2 regions of the Bacillus sp. V33-4 genome follow, and region 1 is predicted to be linked to the other one. Evidence: a T-box and tRNA genes for the amino acid it is inferred to sense, from the RefSeq annotation. Region 1 holds a T-box; the other holds one or more tRNA genes.
The links. The T-box of region 1 lies ahead of CVD23_RS15530 (valine--tRNA ligase). A T-box ahead of a tRNA ligase gene usually reads a tRNA of that ligase, here a tRNA-Val.
Positions count from the first base shown of each region.

Region 2: it has a tRNA-Val gene. The T-box ahead of CVD23_RS15530 (valine--tRNA ligase) is inferred to sense a tRNA for this amino acid. The anticodon was not compared.

Region 1 covers NZ_PGVC01000042.1:55,333-74,015, reverse strand. Annotated here, with positions in the region: gene CVD23_RS15535 (bifunctional folylpolyglutamate synthase/dihydrofolate synthase) at 1-1,179, opposite strand, end outside; gene CVD23_RS15530 (valine--tRNA ligase) at 1,261-3,903, opposite strand; T-box leader at 3,965-4,197, opposite strand; gene CVD23_RS15525 (hypothetical protein) at 4,374-4,565, shown strand; gene ysxE (spore coat protein YsxE) at 4,575-5,636, opposite strand; gene spoVID (stage VI sporulation protein D) at 5,834-7,114, opposite strand; gene hemL (glutamate-1-semialdehyde 2,1-aminomutase) at 7,319-8,608, opposite strand; gene hemB (porphobilinogen synthase) at 8,642-9,619, opposite strand; gene CVD23_RS15500 (uroporphyrinogen-III synthase) at 9,603-10,403, opposite strand; gene hemC (hydroxymethylbilane synthase) at 10,400-11,335, opposite strand; gene CVD23_RS15490 (cytochrome C assembly family protein) at 11,352-12,185, opposite strand; gene hemA (glutamyl-tRNA reductase) at 12,201-13,547, opposite strand; gene CVD23_RS15480 (LiaI-LiaF-like domain-containing protein) at 13,804-14,289, shown strand; gene CVD23_RS15475 (amino acid ABC transporter ATP-binding protein) at 14,379-15,101, opposite strand; gene CVD23_RS15470 (amino acid ABC transporter permease) at 15,138-15,785, opposite strand; gene CVD23_RS15465 (transporter substrate-binding domain-containing protein) at 15,872-16,654, opposite strand; gene yihA (ribosome biogenesis GTP-binding protein YihA/YsxC) at 17,186-17,767, opposite strand; gene lon (endopeptidase La) at 17,764-18,683, opposite strand, start outside.
Region 2 covers NZ_PGVC01000069.1:5-12,012, reverse strand. Annotated here, with positions in the region: gene glmS (glutamine--fructose-6-phosphate transaminase (isomerizing)) at 732-2,534, opposite strand; gene glmM (phosphoglucosamine mutase) at 3,013-4,365, opposite strand; gene CVD23_RS20360 (CdaR family protein) at 4,402-5,682, opposite strand; gene cdaA (diadenylate cyclase CdaA) at 5,679-6,503, opposite strand; gene CVD23_RS20350 (anti-sigma factor family protein) at 6,712-7,359, opposite strand; gene sigW (RNA polymerase sigma factor SigW) at 7,377-7,940, opposite strand; gene CVD23_RS20340 (aspartyl-phosphate phosphatase Spo0E family protein) at 8,122-8,280, shown strand; gene rocF (arginase) at 8,316-9,212, opposite strand; gene CVD23_RS20330 (D-2-hydroxyacid dehydrogenase) at 9,411-10,373, shown strand; gene CVD23_RS20325 (cupin domain-containing protein) at 10,396-10,587, shown strand; tRNA gene CVD23_RS20320 (tRNA-Lys) at 10,659-10,731, opposite strand; tRNA gene CVD23_RS20315 (tRNA-Gln) at 10,734-10,808, opposite strand; tRNA gene CVD23_RS20310 (tRNA-Tyr) at 10,903-10,987, opposite strand; tRNA gene CVD23_RS20305 (tRNA-Thr) at 11,005-11,080, opposite strand; tRNA gene CVD23_RS20300 (tRNA-Val) at 11,143-11,218, opposite strand; tRNA gene CVD23_RS20295 (tRNA-Glu) at 11,231-11,305, opposite strand; tRNA gene CVD23_RS20290 (tRNA-Thr) at 11,343-11,415, opposite strand; tRNA gene CVD23_RS20285 (tRNA-Asn) at 11,461-11,535, opposite strand; rRNA gene rrf (5S ribosomal RNA) at 11,697-11,812, opposite strand.

The DNA.
Region 1 (18,683 bases):
AGCGATTTCCCTTTTCGGGGACAGGCTGCTATTATACAAATCTTCAGCAGTTGCCGCCCTGGGAAAATTAAAGCTGGTAAAAACGATCCGGTCAGCAGCCATGTCAATATGATCAAGCATTCTGTCCAGTTTTTTATCTTTCAGGGCTGCAAACAAGATTATTTTGTTTCGGCTGCTATAGCGGCTTTTCAATTCTCGTACAAGAGCGGCCACTCCTTCCTCATTATGGGCACCATCCATGACGATTAACGGATTTTCTGAAATGATTTCAAAGCGGCCCGGCCAGCTTGCTTTTTTCAAACCAGCACGTACAGCTGATTCATCAATTTCAAATGAAAAAGAATGATTCAGAATTTGAGCAGACATAATCGCCAGTGCCGCGTTTTCAGTTTGATGCTTGCCGATCATGTCGATCTCAACATTCTCGAGATTCTTAAATAGTGTATGAACCGTAAACTGTTCGCCTTTTGCGATTGACGTGTGGGAGGTTATCGCAAATTCGGCTCCGAGCTGATAAAGCGGTGCTTTCATTTGCTTCGCAGCCTGTTTGATCACTTTTAGCGGGCCATCCTGGGAAACAGCGGTAATCACTGCAGTGCCTTTTTTGATAATTCCGGCTTTTTCTGCGGCAATTTGTTCACGTGTATCGCCAAGGATGCTTGTATGGTCAAGGCCGATGCTTGTAATAACGGAAAGCATCGGGTGGATTATATTGGTCGAATCGAACCTGCCGCCGAGACCGACTTCATAAATGACAACATCAACCACGTTAATTTCCGCAAAAAAATACATCGACATTGCCGTGATTACTTCAAATTCTGTCGGTCCGCCCAAGTCGGATTGTTCAAGCTCTTCCGCTAAAGGAAAAATCGCATTGGCCGCATCGAGCAAATTCTCGTTGCTGATTGGCGTGCCATTGACACTGATCCGCTCATTAAAATGCTCAAAGTATGGTGAAGTGAAGGTACCTACTTTAAAGCCGGCTTCCTGCAAAATCGAGCGGAGATAAGCGACTGTAGAACCTTTTCCGTTCGTTCCGCCGATGTGGATCGTTTTCAGCCTTCTTTCGGGATGATCGAGCTTCTCCATCATCCACTCCATTCTTGTTAGTCCCGGCTTAATACCGAGCCTGAGACGGCCGTGAATCCAGATTAACGCTTCGTCATATGTATGAAACATATTTAGCACCTCTTGTAGTAAAAGCGTAAAGACGAATCCTCCTGCGGATTCGCCTTCAGCTCTATATTTTCCTGGAAAAAGTTATTCTCCTGATAATTCTTTAATACGGGATTGGACTGCTTCTCTTTTTTCGAGATAATCTTTTTCTTTCGCGCGTTCTTCGTCAATTACTTTTTGCGGAGCCTTTTTGACGAATCCGTCATTGCCAAGCTTCTTTTGAACCCGTTCAACTTCCTGGGTCAGTCGGGAGAGTTCTTTTTCAAGGCGCGCGATTTCTTCGTCAATGTTGATGAGCCCTTCAAGCGGAAGAATGATTTCCAGGCCGGAAACAACAGCTGTCATCGCCTTGTCCGGTGTTTCAATCTCCAGGCCCGCCAGCAGCTCTTCCGGATTGCAGAATCGTTCAATATAGGCGCGGTTTCTTTCGATAATTTCCAGAGTTTCCTCATTCTTCGCCTTTAATATCATCTTAACCTTTTTGCTCATCGGTGTGTTGACCTCAGCGCGAATGTTTCGGACCGCACGGATGACTTCAACAAGCAGCTTCATTTCTGCGGCAGCGTGCTGGTCAGTGAATTCTTCCCTTGCCCGAGGCCATTCGGCTGTTGTAATTGATTCGCCGCGATGCGGAAGGTTTTGCCAGATTTCCTCTGTAATGAACGGCATAAATGGATGGAGCAGTCGCATCGTTTGATCCAGTACAAACGCGAGGATCGATCGTGTTGTTTTCTTCGCTGCCTCGTCTTCCCCGTACAATGGAAGCTTTGCCATTTCGATATACCAATCACAGAAATCATCCCAAATAAAGTTATAAAGCACACGTCCGACTTCGCCAAATTCATAGCGGTCAGACAAGCGGGTTACCGTTTCAATCGTTTCATTTAACCTTGTGAGGATCCATTTATCCGCGACCGACTTTTCACCGCTCAAATCAATTTCGAGAGCAGTAAGGCCGTTCATGTTCATTAAAGCAAAGCGGGAAGCGTTCCAGATTTTGTTGGCAAAGTTCCAGGTCGCTTCAACCTTCTCAATACTGAAACGCAAGTCCTGGCCCGGTGAACTTCCTGTGGCCAGGAAGTAGCGGAGCGAATCGGCCCCATATTGGTCAATGACATCCATCGGGTCAACACCGTTACCGAGCGATTTACTCATTTTCCGGCCCTCGGCATCGCGCACCAGTCCATGGATCAGTACATCTTTAAATGGGCGCTCACCTGTAAATTCCAGGGCCTGAAAAATCATCCGTGACACCCAGAAGAAAATAATATCGTAGCCGGTCACTAATGCTGCAGTTGGATAGTAACGCTTGAAATCGGCGGCATCTGCATCAGGCCAGCCCATCGTAGAAAACGGCCATAATGCCGAGCTGAACCATGTATCAAGGACGTCCTGATCCTGCTCCCAATTTTCAATATCTGCAGGCGGCTCATGATCAACGTGGACTTCGCCTGTTTCTTTATGGTACCAGGCCGGAATCCGGTGTCCCCACCAGAGCTGGCGTGAAATACACCAATCACGGATGTTCTCCATCCAGTGCAGGTATGTCTTTTCAAACCGGTCCGGAACAAAATGAACTTTATTCTCCTTGCTTTGCAGGGCAACCGCTTCATCTGCAAGAGGCTGCATTTTAACAAACCACTGTGTGGACAAATACGGCTCGACAACAGCGCCGCTCCGTTCTGAATGGCCGACAGAATGCAAATGTTCTTCAATTTTAAAGAGAACGCCCTGCTCCTGAAGGTCCTTCACGATTTGCTTCCGGCATTCAAAACGGTCCATCCCTTCATATTTGCCGGCTCGTTCATTCATCGTGCCGTCCTCGTTCATGACAAGCACCCGTTCAAGTCCGTGACGATTGCCGATTTCAAAGTCATTCGGGTCATGGGCAGGAGTAATTTTAACCGCACCCGAACCAAATTCCATATCAACATAATCATCGCCGACAATCGGGATCTCCCGGCCGACAATCGGCAGCATGACGGTTTTTCCAATTAAGTGCTGATAGCGCTCATCTTCCGGGTGGACTGCAACAGCTGTATCGCCGAGCATCGTTTCCGGACGGGTGGTCGCAATTTCGATATGACCGGATCCGTCAGCAAGCGGGTATTGCATATGATAAAACGCACCTTGAACATCTTTGTAAATAACCTCTATATCGGATAGGGCTGTTTTGGTCGACGGGTCCCAGTTAATGATATATTCGCCCCGGTAAATCAAGCCTTTCTTATAAAGAGATACAAATACTTCCCGAACCGCTTTTGATAAGCCTTCATCCAATGTGAACCGCTCGCGGCTGTAATCCAGCCCGAGACCGAGCTTGGACCATTGCTGGCGGATATGCTCGGCATACTCCTCTTTCCAGCGCCATGTCTCCGCAACGAAAGTTTCACGTCCCAAATCATAGCGGCTCTTTCCTTCGTTTCGCAGCTTTTCCTCAACTTTCGCCTGGGTCGCAATCCCTGCGTGGTCCATTCCAGGCAGCCATAGGACATCATAGCCCTGCATTCGTTTCATTCTCGTTAAGATATCTTGAAGCGTTGTATCCCAGGCATGGCCCAAGTGCAGCTTCCCTGTTACATTTGGCGGGGGTATAACAATTGTGTAGGGCTGTTTTGCCTCATCATCCTTTGCTTCGAAATACTTACCCTTAAGCCACCATTCATAACGGCCCTGTTCAGTCGACTTTGGATCGTATTTTGTCGGCATCGTTAATTCCTGATCCATAAATCTCATCCTTTCTGCAAGTGCAATTTTTTCAAAGAAAACAAAAAAACTCCATTCGTCTTAAAAGGACGAATGGAGTAACTTTCGCGGTACCACCTTTTTTCCAAACAGCAAAAAGCTGGTTGGCTCTCACTGAATAACGGATTCGCTCCGTCTGCCGCTACTCGAATTTCATTTTTTCACGGAAGAAGCTCAAGGGCGACGTTCTGATGTGCAAGCTGGGAGCCTCCCAGCGAATGGCTCTCCTCTCTTAAAGCTGCAATTCATCATACTCTTCCCTGTCTTTGCTTATCTTTTATACAATTTATAATAGTTATAGTACGAAAAAAGGGGGATTACGTCAATATTATTGACCATCTTTTTTAGTCCATATACTCTTTAGCAAAAAAATTAAATCGCTGGCACTTTATGATGAGTGTTCACATAAAATAATTGTACTAAAAATGTGCGAAATAAAGGGGTGAAATTGATTGAGAAGGAAGTATAGCCCTTATACATTACCGCCCTGGCTAAGAAACTTCAGAAATATTTGTGCGCAGTTTATCATTCCGTTATCCGTCTTTCAGGGGATTCGGACGTTCCTTATTCCAACGACCTTTGATGTCTTGTTATTGGCTGTTCTTATTTTATTGGCCCTCGCTTTTCATTATGATTTAATCTAAACGGAGCCCTTAGGAATTGTTTTCCTGGGCTCCTTCTTTCTCCTGGCTTCCTTCTTTTTCCTGCTTTTTTTGCCTCTCTATTTCATCGATTTTCATGACGAGAAATTCTGTATTTTTCAAGTGCCAAAAATGGCGCTGCAATTGTTGCACAAGCTTTCGTTCTTGTTTTCTCGTCGTTTTTTGAAAGTAATCTACAGCTGTCCGAATGATTTGTCCAGGATAGGCCAGATAGCTCAAAAAAAGCATCATCTCACCCTCTTTGAAAGGGAAATATTTAAAATAGCTGTATACCCAGTCAATGCAATCATTGCATTGTCGCGGGTACGTTTTTAAAGTGCGCGATAGAAACGGCAGCAAATCATGGGCCGGCGACGCGGGGCGCGACTGTTCAAAATTAATAAAATAGCCATAGCCACGGTTATCAAATAAAAAGTGTTCAATTGAAACTTTACCGTGAACGAGAACGATCCTTGCTTTTTCAGCGTCCTTCGTTTTCTCATGCCATTCTTCAAGCTTTCGCTGCGAAAAAAGTAAAGCCTGGCTAATTTCATGATAATACAAGCAGAACATCAACTCGAACGGGGACATGTACAGTTTTTTTTCGCATTGATCAATAAATTCGTCCAGAAATCCTTTATCTTTTTCCCATTGCTGCACAGTCGTTTCGTAGTGTTCGTTCCGCTCGTCGCTTGTTATTTTGATATCCTTCGCAGATAAAGTGTGCAGCCTGGCCAACTCCCGAAACAGCTGCTGATGCTTCTGGAACTGATTTTCTCTTTCTTCGTTCGGAAGCCAGGGCATTAAATAATAGAGCATATTTTTATGCAAAACCGCGTAACGGCCATCTGTTGCAGGGTAGATCGGCACAATCCGGTTGTAGCCTTTTTGGTACAAAAAATGTATATGCCTGACGAAATCAGTCCTGTTCGAGAGAGCAATTTTCTTCAAGGCAAAAGTGCCTTTGTCTGAATAAATTTTTTGAATGCTGCCAAAATCTTCAACAAAATACGGTTTGACCGCATAGCTATTTAAAATTGGCGAAATAGATCTCAACCGGTCATCATCGCTCATTATGATCACTCTCTTTCGAACCGTCAACGCCAAATTGAATGAAACATTTAGAAAAACTCAAGCCTTGGATGACAGCTCGAGGCACAACGAGAAGTATACAATTAAAAGGAAAAAGGAAAGCGGCGGCAAAAAGCTTTTTTACCGTCCGCTCCAGCCGTATAAAATTGCGACAGACATGCAGTGCCTGCTTGCTTTGTTTAACGCTTGCCTGCCATTGCAACGGGAATATATAAAACCTGGCCTTCGTAAACATCCTGAGTTGCTTCTAAATGGTTAACCCTCTGCAGCGTGGCGGTTGACACATCATAACGCTCGGCAAGTGTGTCGATTGTATCACCATGCTGTACGATACATATCTTCAATTTGGTGTGCTCTTCTTCTTCTTTTCTTGCAAAAAACTCGGTTAAAGACATGCTTTTCTTTTTTGAACCCTTTTTCTTTTTCACTTGGATTTCCTCTGAAGATTCGTCCTCTGATTCTTCAGCCTGTTCTTCCTGTTTCGGCGGAGTTTCTTGGGCCTCTTCCGGCTCCTCCTCCACTTGCTCTTCGGTACTGGTGTATTCGGAAAGCTCTTCTGTTGATGGAGCTACATATTCACTCCGCTGCGCAGAAAAAGATATTTCCGGAGTTTTTTCGACTGGAAGGCTCTGCTCGACTTTTTCAACCGTTGGCTGCTCCGCTTCATGGACAGTGCCTGTCTCTGGCTGCTTTCTTGCTTCAGCCTCAAAAGGCTCATATAAATCTGCCTCTTCTTTCGCGACACCGTTTTTTGCATTCTCTGCTGGATCGGAAACTAACCGTAAGACTGGTTGCCGCGTTTCTTCAGCGGGTTCGGACTGCAAGACTGGTTCAAGGTTTTCTTCACCATGTTCGGACTGCTGCGTCGCTTCAAGTTGCTCTTGTTCAACTCCTGGCTGCAATTTCGCTTCCTGCCCTGCTAACGCAGGCTGACTCTGTTCCCCGTAAGCATCCGTGAAAAAAGGAGAAGATACTGGTCTCAACACTTCATACTCCGTGTCGATTTCTTCCTCAACCGGGCTTGTTTGCTGCTCACCGTAGAGCCCGGAAATGGTTAAATCGGCTGTCAGCTTCATGCAGCTTCTTTCCGGGAATAAATAATCAAATGAATCCACTTGAATATCAATATCAAACACACTTTGAATCCGGTTATTGGGAATAGTAATGTCTACCGGAAAACGGTGAATAAATTCACAAATCCCTTCGTCCCGCTCTTCGACACCGTGGACAAATTTAGCTCCAGTTATCTCTTTGCCATTGTCTGCCGCCGCTTCTTCATGCTTTTTATATTCTCCTGACAATTCCAATGAACCTCGAATCGTCACATATTGTTCGTTTTCCTGGATCGTAATATTCGGATCAAGCGAAACCGAAACAAGCTCTGCGACTTCCTGTCCTTTTTGGAACCATAACGACTCTTCCAAAGAAAATCGCAAAAACGACTGATTCCCTTGAGACAAAGCAATTCCTCCTTTCGTCCTCCTTCGAAATATCAACAATGTCATTATCACCTTATGAATCGAACAAATTTTTTATGATAAGATTTGGCGGGTTCAACATACAAAAACGCCCGGATTGCTGTCCAATCCAAGGCGTTTTTATTAGTTTCCTGATTCTGTTTCGCATCCTGTAAAACATCCGCAGTTTAGTTCACCGTGCTGACTTTACCCCTTCAGCTTGGAAAAAGCCTGCTCTGCAGCACTGATTGTTTTCGCTATATCTTCATTGCTATGTGCGGTTGATAAGAAAAGACCTTCAAATTGCGATGGCGGTAAAAACACTCCTTGATCCGCCATTTCCCGGTAATAAGCTGCAAAATAGTCCAGGTTCGAGGTTTTCGCTTTTTCATAATTGGTGACTTCCTCATTGGTAAAAAAGAATCCAATCATCGAACCGGCCCGGTTTACCGTATGGGGGACGCCATATTTTTCGGCGGCTGCTTTAAAGCCCTCCTCAAGCTGGTCCGCTTTCCTTTCAAACTCCTGATACGATTCAGGTGTCAACTGGCTTAGCGTTTCGAGGCCTGCTGTCATTGCCAGCGGGTTTCCTGATAAAGTTCCAGCCTGGTAAATAGGTCCGCTCGGAGCGATTCTTTCCATAATTTCTACCTTGCCACCGTAAGCGCCAACAGGCAGTCCCCCGCCGATCACTTTTCCGAGGCAGGTTAAGTCAGGTGTGACACCGTAATAACCCTGGGCACAATGATAGCTGACACGGAAGCCTGTCATAACTTCATCAAAGATTAGTAATGTGCCATATTGCGTCGTAATTTCGCGGATTCCTTCGAGAAAGCCCGGCTGCGGCGGAACAACGCCCATATTGCCGGCAACCGGCTCGACAATCACAGCAGCGATATCTCCGCCAAATTGCTTAAATGCCGCCGTTAAACCGTCAAGATCATTATAAGGTACCGTGATCGTGTTCCGGGCAATCCCTTCAGGAACACCGGGGCTGTCCGGAAGCCCGAGAGTGGCGACACCGGAACCGGCCTTTATTAGCAAAGAATCACCATGGCCATGGTAACAGCCTTCGAATTTAACAATCTTATTCCGTCCTGTATAGCCGCGGGCTAAACGTAACGCACTCATCGTCGCCTCGGTGCCCGAAGACACCATGCGCACCATTTCAATCGACGGGACACGATCAATGACCAGCTTTGCCAGCTCATTTTCAATCAGTGTCGGGGCGCCAAAGCTTGTTCCCTGCTCGGCAACCTTTTTAATCGATTCAATCACCCGGTCATTCGAATGGCCAAGAATTAACGGGCCCCATGAAAGGACATAATCGATATATTCATTGCCATCAATATCGTAAATTTTCGAGCCTTTCCCGCCTGCCATAAAAATCGGCTCCATGTTCACCGATTTAAACGCGCGGACCGGGCTGTTGACTCCCCCCGGCATAAGCTTCCTGGCTTCTTTAAAAGCCTCAGCAGATTTTTGATAAGAACGCATCGCTATCCCTCTTTTCATTAGGTTGGAAGTGGTTTACTGTTCTCTTAGCCAGCGTGCCGCATCCTTTGCGTGATACGTAATAATCAGATCCGCTCCGGCACGCTTCATGCCTGTTAACATTTCCATGACAATATTTTTTTCGTCGATCCAGCCATTTTGCGCAGCCGCTTTGACCATTGAATATTCTCCGCTGACATTATAAATAACCATTGGGAGATTTATATTGTTTTTTACATCCCTTAGTATATCTAAATACGGCATGCCGGGCTTAACGATCAGAAAGTCAGCACCTTCCATTAAATCGGATTCCGCTTCCCTTAAGGCTTCAAGCCTGTTGGCCGGATCCATCTGGTACGATTTCCTGTCACCGAACTGCGGAGTGCTTTCAGCAGCCTCACGGAACGGGCCATAGAAAGCAGACGCATATTTGACGGCGTAAGACATGATCGGCACATCCTCAAAGCCTGCTTCGTCCAGCCCTGCGCGTATTGCCGCAACAAAGCCATCCATCATATTGGATGGGGCAATGATGTCGGCGCCGGCCTTTGCCTGGCTGACTGCGGTTTGGACGAGCAACTCGAGCGATGGATCGTTCAAAACCTTTCCGTTCTCAATCACTCCGCAATGGCCATGGCTCGTGTATTCGCATAGACATGTGTCAGCAACCACGACGATATTCGGGAAGCTTTTTTTTATTAAGCGGGTCGCTTCCTGGACAATTCCATGGTCATGAAAGGCTCCCTGCCCGCACTCATCTTTTTCCGCCGGAATTCCAAACAAGAGGACAGATTTAATGCCGAGTGAAACGACTTCGTTCATTTCTTCTTCAAGCCTGTCCAATGATAAATTAAAGACACCTGGCATTGAAGAAATTTCTTTTCTTATATTGTCACCTTCTGCGATAAATAGCGGGTAAATCAAATCTTCCAAACGCAAAAAGTTTTCACGGACGAGTTCGCGCATCGCAGCTGTTTGCCGCAAGCGGCGATGACGGTTAAATTGTAGACTCATTATTATTACCTCCTGATGTTAAATATGTAGCCAAATTGTTTAACATTCCTTGAACCGTATAGGTGTCAGGCATTACATGTACTGTAAGGCCATAAAACTCGGCCCTTGCCTTCGTCACCGGCCCGATACAGGCAACTAGACAATCATTAACACTATCCTTCAGGCCTTCAGCTGCTGCCGTTTCAAAGAAGTGGTCGACGATCGAAGGGCTTGTAAAAGTCAAAATATCAAGCTGCTTCCCTTTAATCATGTCAGTGAGCCGGCTGCGGCTGGCCGGAGGTAAAAAGGTTTCATAAATGATTAGCTCATCGACAGCCGCCCCTGCTTTCCGAAGCGATTCTGCAATGTACCCGCGGGCAAGATTCCCCTTCGGCAGCAAAATCTTCTCGCCGCCTTCCAACAATGGCAAAAACTCTTTTACAAAGGCTTCCGCTACATACTCGGATGGTGTAAATCCGGTTACCAGCCCTTTTTTAAGAAGCCGCTGCCTCGTTTTTTCGCCAATCGCCGCAATTTTAGGAAAGGAATCGCTTTGAAAGTGCGGCAAAAAAGAAAAAAATTTCTCGACCGTTACACTGCTCGTAAAAATAATCCAATTATAAGTATGCAAGTTTTCGCATGCTTTTACTATTTCTGCGGATTTTTCTGCAGCCTTAAAATCAATAAGAGGGATTTCCACCGGAATCCCTCCATACCTTCTGACAAGATCCGAAAATGAACTTGCCTGTTTTTTTGATCTTGGGATTAAAACGGTTTTTCCTTGCAAAGGCAGGGCAGCAGTCATTGTTGGTCAAGCTCCCTTTTTACCTGGTCGATTAAATTTTTGGCGCCTTTTTCGATTAGCTTTTCTGCCGCTAATACTCCAAGCCTTTCAGGGTCTTGTCCCCTCACCTGCTCTTTATAAATCGTTTTGCCATCAGGTGAAGCGACAAGCGCCGTTAAAACAATCGCACCGTCTTCAGCACTAGTGGCATAGCCGGCAATCGGAACCTGGCAGCCGCCCTCCATCATATTGAGATAAGCCCGTTCAGCACGAACCGTTCTTGCAGTGTCCGTACTCGTGAACTTATCAAACAGGGCACGCAGTTCTGAATCCGACTCCCGGCATTCAATTGAAAGTGCACCCTGGCCGACAGCCGGGACGCAAACCTCAGGATCTAAAAATTCGGTGACTACGTCTGTTGCCCAGCCCATTCTTGATAAACCGGCAGCAGCCAGAATAATCGCATCGTATTCTTCCGTTTCAAGCTTGCCAAGCCGGGTATCGATATTGCCGCGGATCCATTTAATCTCAAGGTCAGGCCGCACTGCGAGGAGCTGTGCGCTTCTGCGCAGGCTGCTCGTTCCGATTACCGCTCCTGGTCTCAGTTCGGCAAGAGGAAGACAGCTTTTCGAGATCAGCGCATCCCGGGCGTCTTCACGTTCTGGAATACAGCCGATTGTCAGACCGTCAGGAAGGACAGCCGGCATATCTTTCATGCTATGAACTGCCATATCAATGTCCCCGTCGATCATTGCCTGCTCGATCTCCTTGACGAAAAGACCTTTCCCGCCTACTTTGGAAAGCGTCACATCTAAAATCCTGTCACCCTTTGTGACAATTTCCTTCACTTCAAAATCGAACGCGGGATCAAACTTCTTTAATTGATCAATCACCCAATTCGTTTGTGTTAATGCCAGCTTGCTCCGTCTTGAACCGACTATTATTTTTCTCATGACTGCCTCCTAAAAATCACGTATTCCAAAAATGAAAAGAAGATAATTGCCCGAAAAGGAAAAAATTAATTAAGACGATTAAAAATGACGCGACATTCCAGAGTGCGAGCGATTTGCCAAACTTCCCTTTCGCGACGCGCTGGTACAGATAGATGCTGTAAGCGGCCAGGACAATGAAAGAGCCTATTACCTTCGCGTCAAACCAATGCATATCCGGCACTTTAATATAGGCCCACTGCACTCCAAGAATAAGGCCCAGTATCAGCATTGGTACGCCAATGACGTTTAAAACGTAAGACATATGCTCCAATCTTGATAAATCGGTAATCCGCATCAAGCGTTTGCCCCATTTTTTCCGTTTCAGCAAATCGTATTGAATCAAATACAGAAGCGAGAATACAAACGAAAGGGAGAACGCGCCGTACGACAAAATCGCCATCGTAATATGGATTAACAGCAGTTCGGAAACGAGCTGCCGGGCGATTATTTCTGATTCATACTGGATCGGCATAAATGTATGAATCGCCATAATCATAAATCCCAATATATTGGCGAAAAAAACGATAAAATCAACCCGCAATAGACGGTTGATTGCCAATGACAAGGTGATCAGCACCCATGCATAGAAATAAAGGCCTTCAAAAATCGTCAGAACCGGAAACCGGCCCGTTTTCAGCATATATAAAAACAGAAATGAAGTTTGCAAAACCCATACAAATGCAAGTAACCAGAAGGCTGCTTTATTCGCCTTCCGGTTATGGTGAAGAAAATCGATAAAATATAAAAGCACGCTTAAGGCATACAGAACAATCGTCAGTTCGTGCAGCCGAGTCATATAAATGTCAAACATAATCAGCACCCTCTCTTATGATTGAAAGGAAGCCTCCGTTGAATGAACGTTAACCTTTTCTTTATCGGCCGCTTTCATTTCTTGCTGCCCTGCAACAAGCTGTTCAATGTTGAAAATCTTGACAAATAAGTCAAGGGCCTGATCGGCATCAGGCTGTGAGGCCAGTTCCTTCGCCTGCAAAATCGGATCCTTTAAAAGCTGGTTGATAATGCTCTTCGTATGCTTATTTAGTACCTTTATATCCCGCTCTGACAAATTAGGAAGCTTTCTTTCGAGGCTCTGCATCGTATCAGCCTGGATCGTGAGCGCTTTTTCGCGAAGCGCCGAAATAACAGGAACAACTCCAAGCATCTTCAGCCACTGTTTGAATTCAACGATTTCCGCCTCAATCATCAGCATAATCTTTTCCGCTGCCTTTTGCCGCTCTTTCAGGTTGGATTCAACTATGCCTTCTAGATCGTCAATATCGTAAAGGAAAACACCTTCCAGCTCTGCAAGCGCTGGGTCCAAATCGCGCGGCACGGCAATGTCAACCATGAATAAAGGCTTGCCTTTGCGCATTTTTTCAACCTGGAGCATTTGTTCCTTTGTGACGACAAAGCCATTTGCTCCAGTCGAACTGATTAAAATATCCGCATCTATGAGGGCACATTGCAACTCTTGGAGCGTTTTTGCCTGGCCGGAAAAGCGGTTGGCCAAATTGGCCGCTTTTTCAAAAGTGCGGTTAATGACCGTCACTTTGCTGGCTCCGTTCGCATGAAGGTTTTGAATGGCAAGTTCACCCATTTTGCCTGCCCCAAGCACAAGAACATGCTTATTCTCGAGAGAGCCGAAAATCTTCTTGGCAAGTTCTACGGCTGCATAGCTGACTGAAACAGCATTTGCACCGATATCGGTTTCAGCGTGGCCGCGTTTGGCGACAGTGACAGATTGTTTAAAAAGCTGGTTAAACACCGTTCCAATCGTGTTTTCTGCCTGCGCGAGCAGAAAGCTGGAACGCACCTGTCCCAGTATTTGTGTCTCGCCAAGAATCATTGAGTTTAAGCCGCATGAAACTTTGAACAAATGCTCGACCGCTCCGTCTTGTTCATAAATAAATAAGAACGGTGAAAATTCATTTTGTTCGATTCCAAACCACTCTGACAAAAATTCTTTTATATAATAGCGGCCAGTATGTAACTGGTCGACAACTGCATATATTTCCGTACGGTTGCACGTGGAAATAATCACGTTTTCGAGAATGCTCTTTTTCTCTTTTAGAGCTTTCATCGCCTCACCCAAGTCCGGCTCGTTAAACGTTAATCGTTCCCGAATTTCGACAGGGGCCGTTTTATAGTTAAGACCGACAACTAAAATATGCATTTGTTATTTCCACCCCCAAACAAAATTGCATAGAAAAACTAATATTATTATAACATGTCCACTTCCGATGTTCCCGTTAAAAATGTGAACAGAAACCGAAATAAATATGGTAACATAGAAAAGCAGAATAGGCTTATTCATGCCTGGTTATTGTTGTTTTTATCATACTAAAGTCATGAATCGACAAATACTTTCTTCTGTACATTATCAAAAAAAGCTTATATATTCAAGCAATCGTTACTGGAGTGGTAAAAGAATGAAAAATCAGCGTATTTTCCCTGGAGTCATATTAATTGGTTTTGGCCTCTATTTCTACTTGCAGCAATCCCAATTCACATTATTCCAGGAATTTTATACTTGGCCGACCCTGCTGATGATCGTCGGCATTGCCTTTTTGGGACAAGGGTATGGAGCAAGAGACTATGAGGCGATTCTTCCCGGTGTTATTTTAGTCGGTTTTGGTCTTCATTTTCATGTCGTCAACCGTCTCGAAATCTGGCCGGATCATATCGGGACCTTTATTTTGGTGATCGCACTCGGCTTTTTGCTGCGCTACCAAAAGGTCGGCAACGGACTGTTTCAAGGGTTGTTATTTTTGGCGCTTGCCGCCTTGTTAATGTTTTACGACAAGATCGCGAACTGGTTCGGACTGCTTGAAAACAGCGTGTCGCTTGCCTGGAAATTCTGGCCTGCCGTTCTCGTCCTGATCGGTGTGTATATGCTATTTTTTAAGAAAAAGTAGACTAGGTGGAAGTACCTATTAGACACCGCCATTCTGGAAAAAATAAAAGGAATACAGGGATTATATGAATACTTCCCTGACTTCCTTTTTTATAACACCGAATTTAGAAAATCTTTTGTCCGCTGCTCTTTAGGATTGTCAAAAAGTTGCAACGGAGGCCCTTCCTCAACAATTTTTCCATCGTGCATATAGACGGCCCAGTCGGCTACTTCGCGGGCAAACCCCATCTCATGGGTGACGACGACCATCGTCATTCCGTCTTCTGCAAGCTCCTTCATCGTTGCCAATACTTCTCCGACAAGCTCAGGATCAAGTGCCGAAGTTGGTTCATCAAACAGCATAATATCCGGTTTCATCGCTAACGCCCGGGCGATCGCAACACGCTGTTTCTGCCCGCCGGATAGCTTTCCGGGATATACATTCTCTTTATCGCTGAGTCCTACCTTTTTTAAAAGCTCCCGCGCTTCTTTTCTAGCTTGTTCCTTCGCTACTTTTTTTACATGGATTGGGGCTTCAATAATATTTTCGATAACGGTTTTATGGGGAAACAAATAAAAATGTTGAAAAACCATTCCGACCCTTTCCCTTACGTGATTAAGATTATGGGTGTCTGCTTCAATACGCTCACCTTCAATGATGATATTGCCGCTGTCTTTCAACTCCAAAAAGTTAAGGCAGCGAAGGAAGGTGCTCTTTCCCGATCCGCTTGCCCCGATCAGGCAGACAACATCGCTTTCTTTCACAGTCATATCGATATCTTTCAAGACGTGAAGATCTCCGAATGACTTGTTCAGCTTTTGAACTTCGATCATGGCTCGTTTACTCAAATTTGCGAGCCTCCTTTCCTATTAATCACTTATCGACAATCGCGTTTCAATTACTTTTACAATAATTGAGAATAATAATACGAGAATCAGATAGTATACAGCGACGATTAACAAATATGTCATATAATCGTATTGATTTGAACCATAGGTGGTTGCGACATTAAAGAGCTCGTACATTCCGATAAATGACGCAAGTGAAGAATCCTTTAATGCGATTATAAACTGATTGCCAAGCGGCGGCATCGCTCTCCTAATCGCCTGCGGCAAAATAATTCTCCGCATCGTCAGCCCTGCTGTCATACCGAGTGAACGGCCGGCCTCCCGCTGTCCTTGATCTATTGATTGGATTGTACCCCTGAATATTTCTGCAATATAAGCACCGTTGTGGAAAGCCAGTCCCAATACGACTGACGTAAACTGGGAGATATCGAGAGCAGTCAATCCGAAATAGAAGATAAAAATTTGGACAACGAGCGGAGTTCCCCGCACCAGGAAAATGTAAAGATCGGCGATCCATTCAAGGACTTTTATTTTTGAGATTTTTAAAAAGGCAAAAAATAGGCCGATAAAGATGGCGATGAACACAGATACTGCTGTTAACTGAAAGGTGAGCAGCATCCCTCGTAAGAACACATCGTACGTATCAATAAATTTTGTAAAAAACTCCAATAGTCCTCCTCCTCAAAAAAACAACTTATCATATCGTTAAAGCAGAAAGGGACGAATGCGCAGTAGTTACGACTCGTCCCAACTGATTACTGTTCTTCTGGATCTACTGTAATATCCTCGCCAATGTATTTCTCACTGATTTCTTTCAGCTTACCGTTTTTTCGAAGCGTTTCTAACGCTTCGTTTATTTTTTTAAGCAATTCCTCATTTTCTTTTGCCACCGCAATCGCCTGCTCACTGCGCCCAAGCAGTTCTTTCCCTTCAATCGCCATTCCGGAACCGATCGCTTCCTTACCGGTGACAAAATCGGTTATAACAGCATCATGCTTTCCTTTGCTCAACGATTCAAGCGCCGTTACATCACTATCATAAAAAATGATATTATCGGTCACTTTTTCGGCTGTACTGGCATATGTCGAGCCTTTCGCTACGGCAACTTCCTTGTCTTTCAAATCATCGAGGCTTTCAATCGATTCGCCAGGGCGAACGAAGATTTGCGGTCCTGAATAATAATACGGGGTTGAAAAGTTAACAGCTTTTAAACGATCCTTATTAATCGTGTGGCTTGCCACAGCTGCGTCAAAACGGCCTGACTTTACGCCTTCAACAATTCCGCCAAACTTGAACTTTTTTTGAACCGGTTCAAGTCCGAGCTCTTTCGCTACTGCTTCACCTACTTCAATGTCAAAACCGGTCATTTTTCCATCTGCACCGGTTACGCTAAATGGATTGAATTCACCGGAAGAAGCAAATGTGAATTTACCTTCTTCTGCTAAGTTCATTCCATTTGATTCAGCTTCCTCAGAGCCGCATGCCCCAAGAATAAAAACCGAGAAGAAAATAATGGCTGAGCTAAGTAACTTTTTCACTTGAATGATTCCCCCTCTTTTTCTCTACTTTTTTGTAACACTATTAACCTTAACATCCAGCAGTAATTTTCACAAAATTCATATTATACGATAATTCGAGAAAATCAGTGATTACACCGGGTCACTATTAACCATCTGCTCCTAGTCGCTTTTTTCGGCCCTATCCTCCCATATCCCCCAAAATGCTCATGATCAAACCATAGTTTTAAGAAACTTTCCTTTCGCATAGTTATTTTTTCCTTATTAATATTATTAAAGAGCAAGATTTATGACAGCTGGCACGAAATAACATGAAGTTCTACCTGAGTGAATTTCGTTAAGCAATTCTTTAATTCCAAAAACGAACAGTTATTTAATATTAAGTATTATTATTCGTTTCCTACGGCATTCTCTTGTTTATTTTAGACAACTTCATTCGTTTTTCGGTGTACCTTAGCACATTGTGAAATTTCCTCCGATTACGTACATTTATATATATATCTATCTAAACACGAAAAAGCCTGACGGCACAGAGCTGTCAGGCTTTTTTGTTCACATATAACTCGCAATGATCGACCAGGCTTTTTCTTTGCCCTCGCCTGTTTCCGAGGAAAAGAGGACAATATGGTCATGCTCATCAAGATCAAGTGTTTCTTTTGTAATTCGCAAATGCTTTTGCCATTTGCTTTTTGAAATTTTATCCGCTTTTGTCGCAATGATGATGCACGGGATATCATAATGCTTCAAAAAGTTATACATCATGATATCGTCTTCTGTTGGCGGATGCCGCAGATCAACAATCAGGAGAACGGCCTTGAGCTGTTCCCTGTTTGTTAAGTATGTTTCGATCATTCTTCCCCATGCTTCACGCTCCTGCTTGGAAACTTTGGCGTATCCGTATCCGGGAACGTCAACAAAATGAAGCACGTCGTTAATTAAATAGAAGTTTAAAGTTTGTGTTTTCCCGGGTTTTGACGAGATCCTTGCCAAACCCCTGCGATTGAGCATTTTATTGATAAACGATGATTTTCCTACATTCGAGCGGCCAGCCAGGGCAAACTCGGGCAAATCCTCCGGTGGATATTGATCAGGCTTTACGGCACTGATGACAATTTCCGAGCTGACTACTTTCATGTGGTTTCACCGCTTATTAAAGCATGGCTTAACACTTCATCAACATGGGAAACCAACACAAAATCCAACTGTTCACGAACGCTTTCCGGTATATCATCGATATCTTTTTCATTGTCTTTTGGAAGAATAATTTTTGTTAAGCCGGCGCGGTGCGCACTTAACGTTTTTTCTTTGACCCCGCCAATCGGCAGGACGCGCCCTCTCAAGGTAATTTCACCTGTCATGCCGACTTCTCTTCGGATCGCCCTGCCCGACAATGCTGAGACGAGTGCGGTGGCAATCGTAATTCCTGCTGATGGGCCGTCCTTTGGAACTGCTCCTTCAGGCACATGGATATGAATATCATGCTTTTCGTGAAAATCTTTGTCGATCCCCAGCTCTTCAGCTTTGGAACGGACATAGCTGAAAGCAGCCTGGGCAGATTCCTTCATGACATCACCCAATTTTCCCGTCAGCACAAGCTTCCCTTTTCCGGGTGCAAGTGATACCTCAATTTGCAGTGTATCCCCGCCGACAGTCGTATAGGCAAGGCCGGTTGCAACACCGATTTGATCTTCCAGTTCAGCTTGTCCATAACGGAACTTCGGTTTGCCTAAAAATTCCTCCACACCTCTGTCTGTGAGGACGACACGTTTCTTTTCACCTGAGACAATGATCTTCGCCGTTTTCCTGCAGATTGTTGCAAGCTGGCGCTCGAGCCCCCGTACTCCAGCTTCTCGTGTATAATAGCGGACCACCTTTTGAATGGCATCCTCGCGAAGCTGCAGCTGTGCTTTTGATAGACCGTGGTCTTTTAGTTGCTTGGGAAGGAGGTGGTCCTTGGCAATATTAATTTTTTCAAGCTCTGTATAGCCGGCAATTGTAATAATCTCCATCCGGTCACGCAAAGGTCCTGGAATCGTCGCCAGGTTATTGG
Region 2 (12,008 bases), on a different contig from region 1:
AAGTTCTTCCATAATGGAGAGAAGAATTAACAAAAAGAAATGGAAAAAGTGAAAAAATACTACTGAAAAAGTATTGAAAAAGAACTGAAACCCTACGGGTTTATACAGTGAGGAAAACAACAGAATAGACACAAGGGAAATTGAGAGAGGATGACTGGAACCCTTATTGGACAAAGGATTGGAGGGGTGTTGAGCAAAAGAAAAAGGAGCAAAACCCTACTGGATCTGCCCCGAGTTTGTATTGATTTTTCATTGAAAAAACCGGTTGAATAACGATTGAATACATATTAGACTGCCCGCTGCTCTTTCCGCTTCCTTTGCCGTTTGGACTACCAACTATTTAACAGTAGGTACCGACTTTTTAGCGTGGGGAAGTGGAAAGTAACAGTGACATAATAACATTAATATAGCCAATCATCATTTACAAAAGGTCTGTAGTGCCCTTTGGTGTTTAAAGACAAAAAAGGCAGCTGATTAGCTGCCTTTTTCACTAGTTTATTAGATTCAGGCTTTTGTTTAAAATAATTCATGTTAGGCTTGAAGATAATTTTCGCGCTAATAATTAGCCAGGCATTATGTCACGCCTGAGTTGTCTAAGAACAAAGTATTTAGTTGTTGATAGGTACAACTTTATTGCGCAGGGTACAATTTTTATGTTTAAGGTACAACTTTATTGTATAGGATACGACTTTATTGTTGATTAACACATAATAAAGTATCTACCTGTTGTCTTACTCCACCGTAACACTCTTAGCCAAGTTACGTGGCTTGTCAACGTCGCATTCACGGTGCAGGGCAGCATAGTAAGCAATCAGCTGCAGTGGTATTACAGAGATAAGAGGTGTTAACAGGCTGTGCACTTCCGGGATGACGAAGCGGTCTTCGTCCATTTCGAGTCCCTTCATGGAGATGATGCACGGGTTGGCGCCGCGGGCGACGACCTCTTTGACGTTGCCACGGATGCTTAGGTTGACGATTTCCTGGGTTGCAAGGGCAATGACTGGTGTGCCGTTTTCGATCAGGGCGATCGTTCCGTGCTTCAGTTCACCGCCTGCAAAGCCTTCAGCTTGAATATAAGAGATTTCTTTTAGCTTTAGTGCCCCTTCAAGGCCTACGTAAAAATCGATACCGCGGCCGATAAAGAAGGCGTTGCGAGTTGTTGCTAAATACTCACGGGCGATTGCTTCAATTTCTTCTTTTGAATCACAAAGGACTTCGATTGCATTTGCCGCAATGCCGAGTTCATGAACAAGGTCGAAATCAAGATCAATACCGCGGCTCTTGCCAGTTACCTCAGCAAGGATAGCCAATACAGCTAACTGGGCAGTGTATGCTTTTGTAGAAGCGACCGCGATTTCCGGTCCGGCATGGAGCAGCAATGTGTAATCCGCTTCACGGGAAAGCGTTGAGCCTGGAACGTTTGTGATCGTTAGAGCTTTGTAGCCCATCTCTTTGATCTCGACAAGGACGGCACGGCTGTCCGCTGTTTCACCGCTCTGTGAGATGAAAATGAACAAAGGATTTGCAGATAGAAGCGGGATATTGTACCCGAACTCGCTGGAAATATGAACTTCAACTGGCACGTTGGCAATTTTTTCAATGAACTGCTTGCCAACAAGACCGGCATGGTAAGACGTTCCGGCAGCGATAATATAGATGCGGTCCGTTTCATTCATTGCATTGATGATCTCTGGATCAATTGTTAATGCACCTTGTTCGTTCTGGTACTTTTGCACAATCCTGCGGATCACAAGCGGCTGCTCATCAATTTCTTTGAGCATGTAGTGCGGATAGGTGCCTTTTTCAATATCACTGGCATCAAGCTCAGCTGTGAAAGGCGCACGCGTCATTACATCACCGCTTAGTGTCTCAATCATTACTTCGTCCTTTGTGACAATCACGATTTCTTTATCCATCAATTCGACAAATTGATTGGTTACTTGAAGCATCGCCATCGCATCGCTGGCTACAACGTTGAAGTCATCACCCAATCCTACTAAAAGCGGGCTCTTATTTTTCGCAACATAGATCGTTTCGTTGTCCTCTTCATCTAAAAGGGCTAATGCGTAAGATCCTTTTAAAAGCGAAAGCGTTTTGCGGAACGCTTCTTTTACAGTTAGTCCATCATTTATGAACAGTTCAATGATCTGGACAATCACTTCTGTATCAGTATCACTTTTCAAAGTAACTCCTTGCAAATATTCGCGCTTTAAGAGGTCATAGTTTTCGATCACGCCATTGTGCACAAGCGTGAAACGGCTTGACGCGCTTTGGTGTGGGTGAGCATTCAGCTGGCTTGGAACACCATGGGTTGCCCAGCGGGTATGTCCAATTCCTGTATGAGCTTGGACACTTTGATCAACAATGCTGCGCAAGTCGGCAACCCGGCCTTTTTCTTTAAAAACATGGACGCCGTTATCATTCATGATCGCGATTCCGGCTGAATCATAGCCTCTATACTCAAGCTTTTCTAAACCTCGTAATAAAATCTCTTTTGAATCATTATTTCCGATATAACCTACAATTCCACACATTTACTTCTGTTCCTCCCTGATTACAAGGGGGCAAGAAGGCTGGGAGCATACTTGCCCCCTTATCTCTGTTTTTTTATTGAAGTATGAGGTCAGACAACCTTTCCCCTGACCTTGCGTCTATTTGCATTCCCTTCCCTTTGTCCATTAAGTTGCCTTAATGATTTAAAGAAGGGATTTTCGGTTGTGCTATCAACCGGGAGGTATCCGCCGAAACTTCGATAAACCTCCTCCTCGTCAACTAATCCATTTCCGTTCGGATTAGTCCAGGCGCTTTTAGAAATCCGTTTTCCCCTGACTGCCCACCTTTCTTAAAAAATAATTTTTGTTTTCACAAAAACAGGATTATCATACCGCATGGCGGGATATCCGTCAACCGAAAACGAAAGGAAATTAGCGGCACGGATCAAATCGCTTCATATTCCTTATAAAAAAATATGCATAAGGGAGCTCTTTCGTTCCCCTATGCATATCCTTTGTCTTATTCTTCTTTTAAACCCATTTCCGCTCTGACCACTTCTGCAATCCGATCAACATACGCCTGGCAAAGCTCCTCTGTTGGCGCTTCTGCCATGACCCGTACGAGCGGCTCTGTTCCAGATGGGCGAACGAGGATGCGGCCATCACCATTCATTTCCGCTTCAACCTGGTCAATGACTTCCTTCACCTTCACATTTTCAGTTACATGGTGCTTGTCCGTTACGCGGATATTGACGAGCACCTGCGGGAATTTTTTCATTCCAGCCGCAAGCTCGGAAAGTGGCTTTTGCGTTACCTTCATAATGTTCACAAGCTGGAGTCCTGTTAAAAGTCCGTCACCAGTCGTGTTGTAATCAAGGAAAATAATATGGCCTGATTGTTCACCGCCAAGATTAAAGCCGTTCTTTTTCATTTCCTCGACCACATAACGGTCACCGACTGCGGTTGGTACACTCTTGATTCCAAGCGCCTCAAGCCCTTTGTAAAACCCAAGATTACTCATGACGGTCGAGACAACCGTTCCATGCTTCAATCGTCCTTCTTCTTTCATGTACTTTGCGCATATGTACATGATCTGATCACCGTCAACGATATTTCCGTTTTCATCAATCGCGATGAGCCGATCACCGTCTCCATCAAATGAAAGGCCAATATCCGCTCCCTTTTCCTTCAAAAAAGTGGCTAATGCTTCCGGATGGGTTGAGCCGACCCCTTCATTAATATTAAGGCCGTTCGGAGATGCGCCCATTGTGGACAAGTCCGCATCAAGATCGGCAAATAAATGGGTGGCTAGAGACGATGTCGCTCCGTGCGCACAGTCAAGCGCAATATGAATGCCGGAGAAATCCTCGTCAACCGATTGCTTTAAATATTGGAGGTATTTTTGCCCTCCTTCAAAATAGTCATTCACTTGGCCAAGGTCCGCACCGATTGGACGAGGAAGCTCATCTTCAGATAAGTCCATCAACTGCTCAATTTCGTTCTCCTGTTCATCGGAAAGCTTAAATCCATCCGGGCCAAAAAACTTAATGCCATTGTCAGCTACCGGGTTATGAGAGGCAGAGATCATCACTCCCGCCTGGGCTCCCTGGGCTTTCGTTAAATATGCCACTCCAGGAGTTGAAATCACGCCTAAACGCATGACTTCTGCCCCGATCGATAAAAGACCTGCTACGAGTGCGCCTTCGAGCATATGGCCGGAAATGCGAGTATCGCGTCCAATCAAGACCTTCGGGCGGTTCTTGTCTTTTGTTAGAACATATCCGCCGAAACGTCCCAATTTAAAAGCAAGCTCCGGTGTCAATTCACTATTTGCAACTCCGCGTACTCCATCCGTACCGAAATATTTACCCATTCAAAAATCTCTCCTTCATTGAATAATTACTGTTCTTTAAGCTTCCTTTTGAGAAATTGAAACGGTTGCTACAGCTTTACTCAGTTCCCATTTCACATTGTTTGGCCCATTGATCTGGATGTTCAGTTGATGCTCTCCTTCACCGAGGTTTGATGCATCTATAAATAAATTAAAATCTCCGGCTGTTAAGCGTGTAACTGCGTCTCTCGGGCCGATAACTGTCAAGTTTACTGCCGCCGATGCCGGATCTGAAAAGGCCATATTGTATTTTTCATTCAGACCCTGTGTCCTAATCGGAATATCCGGAAGGGTCCGTCTTTCTTCATTGTTTGCCTGCGGATCTGCCGGGGCGCTTGCCTCTTGTTTAGCAACAGTCACCCGGATCGCAGCTTCTACCGTTGCCGGTTTCACACTCGTGACCCCTTCTGAAATAATTACGGGCAAAGTCATCGTTGAATTGCTGCGGATTCCACTAACATCAACTTCAACCCTGACGTTTTCAGTATGATCGAGAATATTTGGGCTCGCAAAGATTCGGGCTTCATCTGTGTCAAGGGTAATTGATTGTATCGTGATCCCTTCAGGGGGCGTTCCCGTTTGCACAATATTAATAGGAACTGTTTTGCTTGTGCTGCGGACAGGTACCGTGACTTCAACAGCCTCCGGTTCAACGATGACATCCAGTTTATTTAGTTCACGGTCGAGCGCCCGGATGCTGGCCTTCTCTGTAATCGTCTGATCGATTGGACCCCTGGCATCAATCGTTGCTTTGACAAAGCTAATTCGATCAATCACGTCCTTGGCCCCGGTAATTTTCACTCGGTCCGGTTCGACTGTCGGCTGTTCGGAGATGTAACCTTCCTCAAGAAGCGATTGATTGAATTCCGCCTCTACTGGAAATTCTCTAGTAACCCGCTCTTGAACAGATACTTCTGCGTACGCAGGTTCAATCGTTACCTGAAGCTTGTCTGAAATATCACGAACGAGCAGCTCCACAGTCTGGGTGCCGATTTCGGCCTCTGATAAATCGACAAGCACTTCAAAGTTCTTCAGTGTGCGAGTTTGCTGGACGAGCTGTTTTGGGCCTTCAATCGTCACATTTACCGTTTCAGGGACACCTGATACCACCAGATTTTCTGTATCATAATAACTTTTAACGGGAATATCTTCAATCGTTTCGGTATTGTTTTCTCCTGGAACGTTTACCTCTGATCCGCCTTCATCTTCCGGAGTTGGGACAGAGGAAAATAGCAGAACCGCAAGGACGAGGGCCACCACTTTCATAAACCAATGATTTTCCATCAACTTATCAATCATTTTTTGTTTCCCCTCCAGTTCCAGCGCGCTGAAGAAGCTTGTTTTGTTTTATTATTGGATAGCAATCCATTTTCAAGCAGTTCACGGAATGTATCGCTCGTTAAATCACGGTGGAGATCGCCGTTTTTCGTTAACGATACATTTCCCGTTTCCTCTGAAACGACGACGGTAATGCTGTCGGTGACTTCACTGATTCCTAGAGCGGCCCGGTGCCGCGTTCCCAGTTCCTTTGAAATAAATGGGCTTTCCGATAACGGCAAGTAACAGGCTGCTGCTGCGACATTGTTTCTCTGGATGACCACAGCTCCGTCGTGCAGCGGCGTATTCGGGATAAAAATATTGATCAGTAATTCCGAAGAAACTTTTGCGTGGAGCGGAATGCCTGTTTCGATATAGTCGCCCATGCCGGTTTCTCTTTCAATGGAAATTAAAGCGCCGATGCGGCGTTTTGCCATATAATCTGTCGCTCGAATAATCGCCTCGACCATTTTTTCCTGCTCTTCCTCTTCAGGTATCCCGCTCTTCGCAAAAATCTTGCCTCGGCCAAGCTGCTCAAGGGCTCTTCTTAACTCGGGCTGAAAGATGATAATAATCGCCAGAAAACCCCATTCTATCACCTGCTGCATCAACCAGCTTAATGTATTTAAATGCAAGAAATCGCTGATAACCTTCCCAAGAAGAATAACAAAAATTCCATTTAATAATTGGACAGCTTTTGTTCCCCTCACGACATTGATCAGCTTGTAGATCACAAACCATACAAGAAGAATGTCCAGGGTATTTGCAAGCAGTTCTAATATCGGTATATCATAAAACGGCATGTAATTTCCCCCATTTATAGAATCTAAAAGCGGTAGCCGCTTATATTCATATGTAACTTTAATATTATAACACAAATTTTGATATGGTTGAATGTGAACAGGTATTCACGTTGAATAGACTTACTACGCTCTCTGAACATTGCTGTTTTGGCCCAACTACCTGCATATGGCTTATTTTGCCCTAAACACATACTGGCGAGAAATAAAATCAGCCGCTCTCCTCGAGCGGCTTCTTGTCTTCTCCGTCAAATACATTGACAGCTTCTTTTGCTGTTTTTTTAATATGATACCAAATCCAGTCGAACATTTCGTTCACTTCTTTTATTTCCCCCGAAACATGCCCGGCAGATGCGAGATAATTTTCGCCATTAATCACGGTTACATCGCCTTTCACTTCACCTTCGATTTTCACGTTGCCATTCTTGACTGTGACATCGCCTTCAACAACTTCTCCCTTGGGGACAATCACTGTATCACTTTCGACAATTAAGTTCGGCTGTTTCGAAACAGAAAATTGCTGATCCTCCTCGTTCCATGCAGAAACGACACCACCCATCATGAGGACAAGAAAGAGCGAAGCAGCAGTTAAGAGCGGATGGTGGCGAAACCAGCGCTGAATACCTACTTTTCGGTTTTCTTTCGGAAGTCTGCCCATCACATCGGCAGTAAAATTTAATGGCGCTTGAATATGTGAAGTGCTTTGCACTAAGGCAATCGCTTTTTTAAGTTCATGAAAGTGCGTCTGGCAATCGATGCAATCGTGGAGATGCTTTCTCAATTCCTGTTGATGTTCGGCTGAGATCTCATCATCTAAATATTCGTGCATGTATTCAATTATTTCTTCAGGACATTTCAAAGTTCTCACCCTTTCGACTAAACATGGCGCAATTGCTTTCGCAACGCTTCGCGCCCTCTATGGATTCTTGTTTTCACCGTTCCGAGCGGCATATCCAAAATTTCGCTGATTTCATTGAGCGACAATTCTTCTATATATTTTAGAACGATCACAGAACGGTATTTTTCCGGCAGTTTTGAAATCTCTCCCTGGATCATTTCCTGAAGCTCCATGCTTTCGAGGTCATCTTCAGGCAGGCTTGTATCGGCAGCAATTTGCGAATACATATTTAATCCATTTGTACCCGCTACTTCGGCATCCAAATAGTAATCCGGCTTTTTCTTGCGAATCCGGTCGATGCACAAATTCGTGGCAATGCGATACAGCCAGGTTGAAAATTTCCGATCTATTTTAAACGTATTAATATTAACATATGCTCTTATAAACGCTTCCTGTGCAATGTCTTCCGCTTCATGCCGGTTCCCGAGCATGCGGAAACAAAGTTGGAATACCTTGTCCTTGTATAGCTCAACAATTTCCCCAAAGGCATTTTGATCCCCTCTTAAAACCTGATTGATCCTGTTTTTTACAATTGTCTCCATTATGGTTTGCCTCCGCTCCAATGCGGCTATACGATATTACGAATCGATAGCGAAAAAGGTTTCACATTTTTCATAAGAATTTCTCACTCCTTAATACTAACAAAAATTTACCATGGTGTTTTAAAAACTTTAATTTGGGGTATAACAGAAGCAAGTATTTATTGAAAAGAGAGGTTTAGTCATGTGTCCCCATACGCTTCTAAGAGATATTGAATTCTGCAGGAAAGAGATGGTTGAGCTGGCTGCCCATTCTTCACTTTCAAATCGAAAAGTGCTGGAGGTCAGCACTAAATTGGATCGTCTATTAAATCGTTATTATATATTAACAGCGAAAAAATAAAACAGCAGGGCTTAAATCAGCCTGCTGTTTTATTGTTATAGCAATTTTTCACCAAATAATGATCCCATTAAAGCAACGGCGACCGTTGCGGTTTTATTTTTATCATCAAGAATTGGATTTACTTCTACAAATTCAGCCGAGGTGATGAGTTTGGCTTCCTCAAGCATCTCCATGGCAAGATGGCTCTCCCGGTAGCTAATTCCACCAATAACCGGTGTTCCGACACCTGGGGCATCCGCCGGGTCAAGCCCATCTAAATCGAGTGAGAGATGAACACCGTCTGTTCGGTCTTTTAAATAGGCGATCGCTTCCTCCATGATCCTTGTCATGCCGAGGCGGTCAATTTCGTGCATCGTATAAACTTTTATACCATTTGCCTTAATAAGGGCTCTTTCTCCTTCATCAAGCGATCTGGCTCCAATGATAACAATATTCTCCGCCTTGATTTTTGGACTGTAGCCGCCGATTTGAGTCAACATTTCATGCCCGATACCGAGACTGACAGCGAGAGGCATGCCATGAATATTGCCGGATGGCGAAGTTTCGCCGGTATTTAAATCTCCATGGGCATCATACCAAATCACACCGAGATTGTCATAATGTTTGGCAACACCGGCAAGCGTACCGATGGTGATACTATGATCTCCGCCAAGCACAAGTGGAAAGGATCCTGCTTCAATTACTTTATCGACCTCAGCAGCAAGCTTTTCGTTTTTTTCAGCTACTAATTCCAGATTTCTTAAATTCGTATCCGGCCTGATCACTACTTCCGGCCTGCCGACTGGAATATCACCTAAATCATCCACTTCAATATTTAAATTTTTCAGTTTTTCATTGATCCCCGCATACCTCATCGCACTTGGACCCATGTCCACACCACGTCTCATTTGCCCTAAATCCATCGGCATACCGATGATAGAAATTTTATTCATGCCGTTCCCTCCTGCATCCCCGTTTTTACTATATTTTAACCGCTTTCATAAAAATGACTCAACTCGACAAGATTGTGTATATATATGCGTTCGTGGATTAATGTCGAACTTGCGGAATTGCCATAATCTTTTCCTGCGATTGCCGGAAGAAAAATCTGTTAAAATGGTAGTAGAAAAACGTTGCAATGGGGTGGGTTCATGCAAAAAAGGAAACTGATTATAGTCCATGATATTGATAACAGATACCACCAGAAAATCATGAAACTGGTTCCTGAGTGGGAAGTGTTGATAGGAAAGGATTCTTCAGTTTGGAAGGATCATTTAAATGAAGCTGAAGTGATCGTCGGCTGGAAAAAAGAATTAACCGAGCATTGCCTAAAAGAACATACAAAGCTGCGTTGGGTGCAGACATGGAGTGCAGGCGTAAATTCGTTACCGTTAAAAGAACTGGAGTCCCAAAAAGTGATCGTAACGAGCGCCAACGGGGTGCACGCCTTTCCGATTTCAGAAACCATTTTTGCATTAATGCTTGGACTGACACGAAAGATTCACACTTATGTCCGAAATCAACTCTCAAAAACATGGCACCATTCCGGGTTAAGCCTTGAAATGCACGAGAAGACTGTCGGCATTATCGGTGTAGGCGCAATCGGCAAGGAAACAGCCAAAATTGCCAAGGCATTCGGCATGAAGGTAGTCGGCGTCCGCCACTCAGGGAATGATGAAGATTATGTCGATGAAATGTACACTCCCCGGGCATTAAACGCCGTTCTTCCAAGCTGTGACTATGTTGTTGTAACATTGCCGCTGACAAGCGAAACGCATCATCTATTTGGAGCGGAACAATTTCAAAAAATGAAGCCGTCTGCCTTTTTTATTAATATTGGCCGTGGTGAAATTGTTGATGAACCAGCACTCGTTCAAGCACTTCAAACTGGAGAAATCGCCGGTGCCGGTCTGGACGTATTTGAGACCGAACCGCTCGATAGCGACAGTCCGCTATGGGAGATGGAAAACGTGATGATTACCCCCCACACTTCCGGATCAACTGAACACTATACGAAGCGGGTAATCGAAGATATTTTCATTCCAAATTTACAAAACTATCTAAAAGGTGAAAACCCGGCGATTAATAAAGTTGATTTTACAAAAGGATATTAACTGTATCACTAAGAAATAGGCATTGATCAAATGTCTATTTCTCTACAACCATTGCAGCAAAATCAACGTCAAACTAATAAATGAAGTCCATATTCTAAAAGAGGGTGATTCAGTATTGTTTGAAGCAAATACCGAACACTGTTTTATCAATTTGAGCAATCACGAATGTCATTATTATTTTGTGATCGATTCTCATCAGGTTACATACCTGTAAGTCGAATCAATGCAATTAAAATAGAAAAAGGAATCCTGTAATGTTAACAGGATCCCTTTACTTTGATTTGATGAGCCATGAAGGACTCGAACCTTCGACCCTCTGATTAAAAGTCAGATGCTCTACCGACTGAGCTAATGGCTCTTTGGCTGGGCTAGCTGGATTCGAACCAACGCATGACGGAGTCAAAGTCCGTTGCCTTACCGCTTGGCTATAGCCCAATATTTTATAACCTTAAGTGTATCGCGCTAAAGATTCTGCAAAATAAAAAGGACAGTTTTGGATTGTCCATTTTTTGTATACTTGAAGTTGGAATGGTGGAGGGGGACGGATTCGAACCGCCGAACCCGGAGGGAGCGGATTTACAGTCCGCCGCGTTTAGCCACTTCGCTACCCCTCCACTAGTTTTAAAAAAAATGGTGCCGGCAAGAGGACTTGAACCCCCAACCTACTGATTACAAGTCAGTTGCTCTACCAATTGAGCTACACCGGCATATCTATTTAATTGTCCAATAGAAGTTATCATTACAGGCTGTCTATAAGCTGAAGACAATATGGTGGAGGATGACGGGCTCGAACCGCCGACCCTCTGCTTGTAAGGCAGATGCTCTCCCAGCTGAGCTAATCCTCCACAATAAAAATATGGTGACCCGTACGGGATTCGAACCCGTGTTACCGCCGTGAAAGGGCGGTGTCTTAACCGCTTGACCAACGGGCCCTTTTTTATGTCTATGTATTCTATCAATTTACTAGAGAGCTCCCAAGCGGGCTCGAACCGCTGACCTCTTCCTTACCATGGAAGTGCTCTACCTGCTGAGCTATGGAAGCATTTTTCCTGTAACTCACTCATGAGATCATTAGTCATTAAGAAAATGGCTCCGCAGGCAGGATTCGAACCTGCGACCGTTCGGTTAACAGCCGAATGCTCTACCACTGAGCTACTGCGGAATAATAATAAACAACCCTAAACATAGTTTTGTTTCGAATGTCCCCATCTCAGTAAGCTTAAGCAAGTAGCAGCTCGATGGGTACAACTCGGAGCCCAATCCAGCAGCTTTGCTCGTTGCTCTACCACTGAGCTACTGCGGAATAATAATATTAAAATAATCGCCCGGCGGCGTCCTACTCTCACAGGGGGAGACCCCCAACTACCATCGGCGCTGAGAAGCTTAACTTCCGTGTTCGGGATGGGAACGGGTGTGACCTTCTCGCTATCGCCACCAGACAAGTTCAAGACATATCCTATTATAATGTCTTTTTGGATTATTTCAAGAGAAAATTGAAACTTCGTTCTCTCAAAACTAGATAATCCAGAAGAAGTAAGTGTAAACACGAGAACACCATTTCAAATTGTGGTTAAGTCCTCGATCGATTAGTATCAGTCAGCTCCACATGTCGCCACGCTTCCACCTCTGACCTAT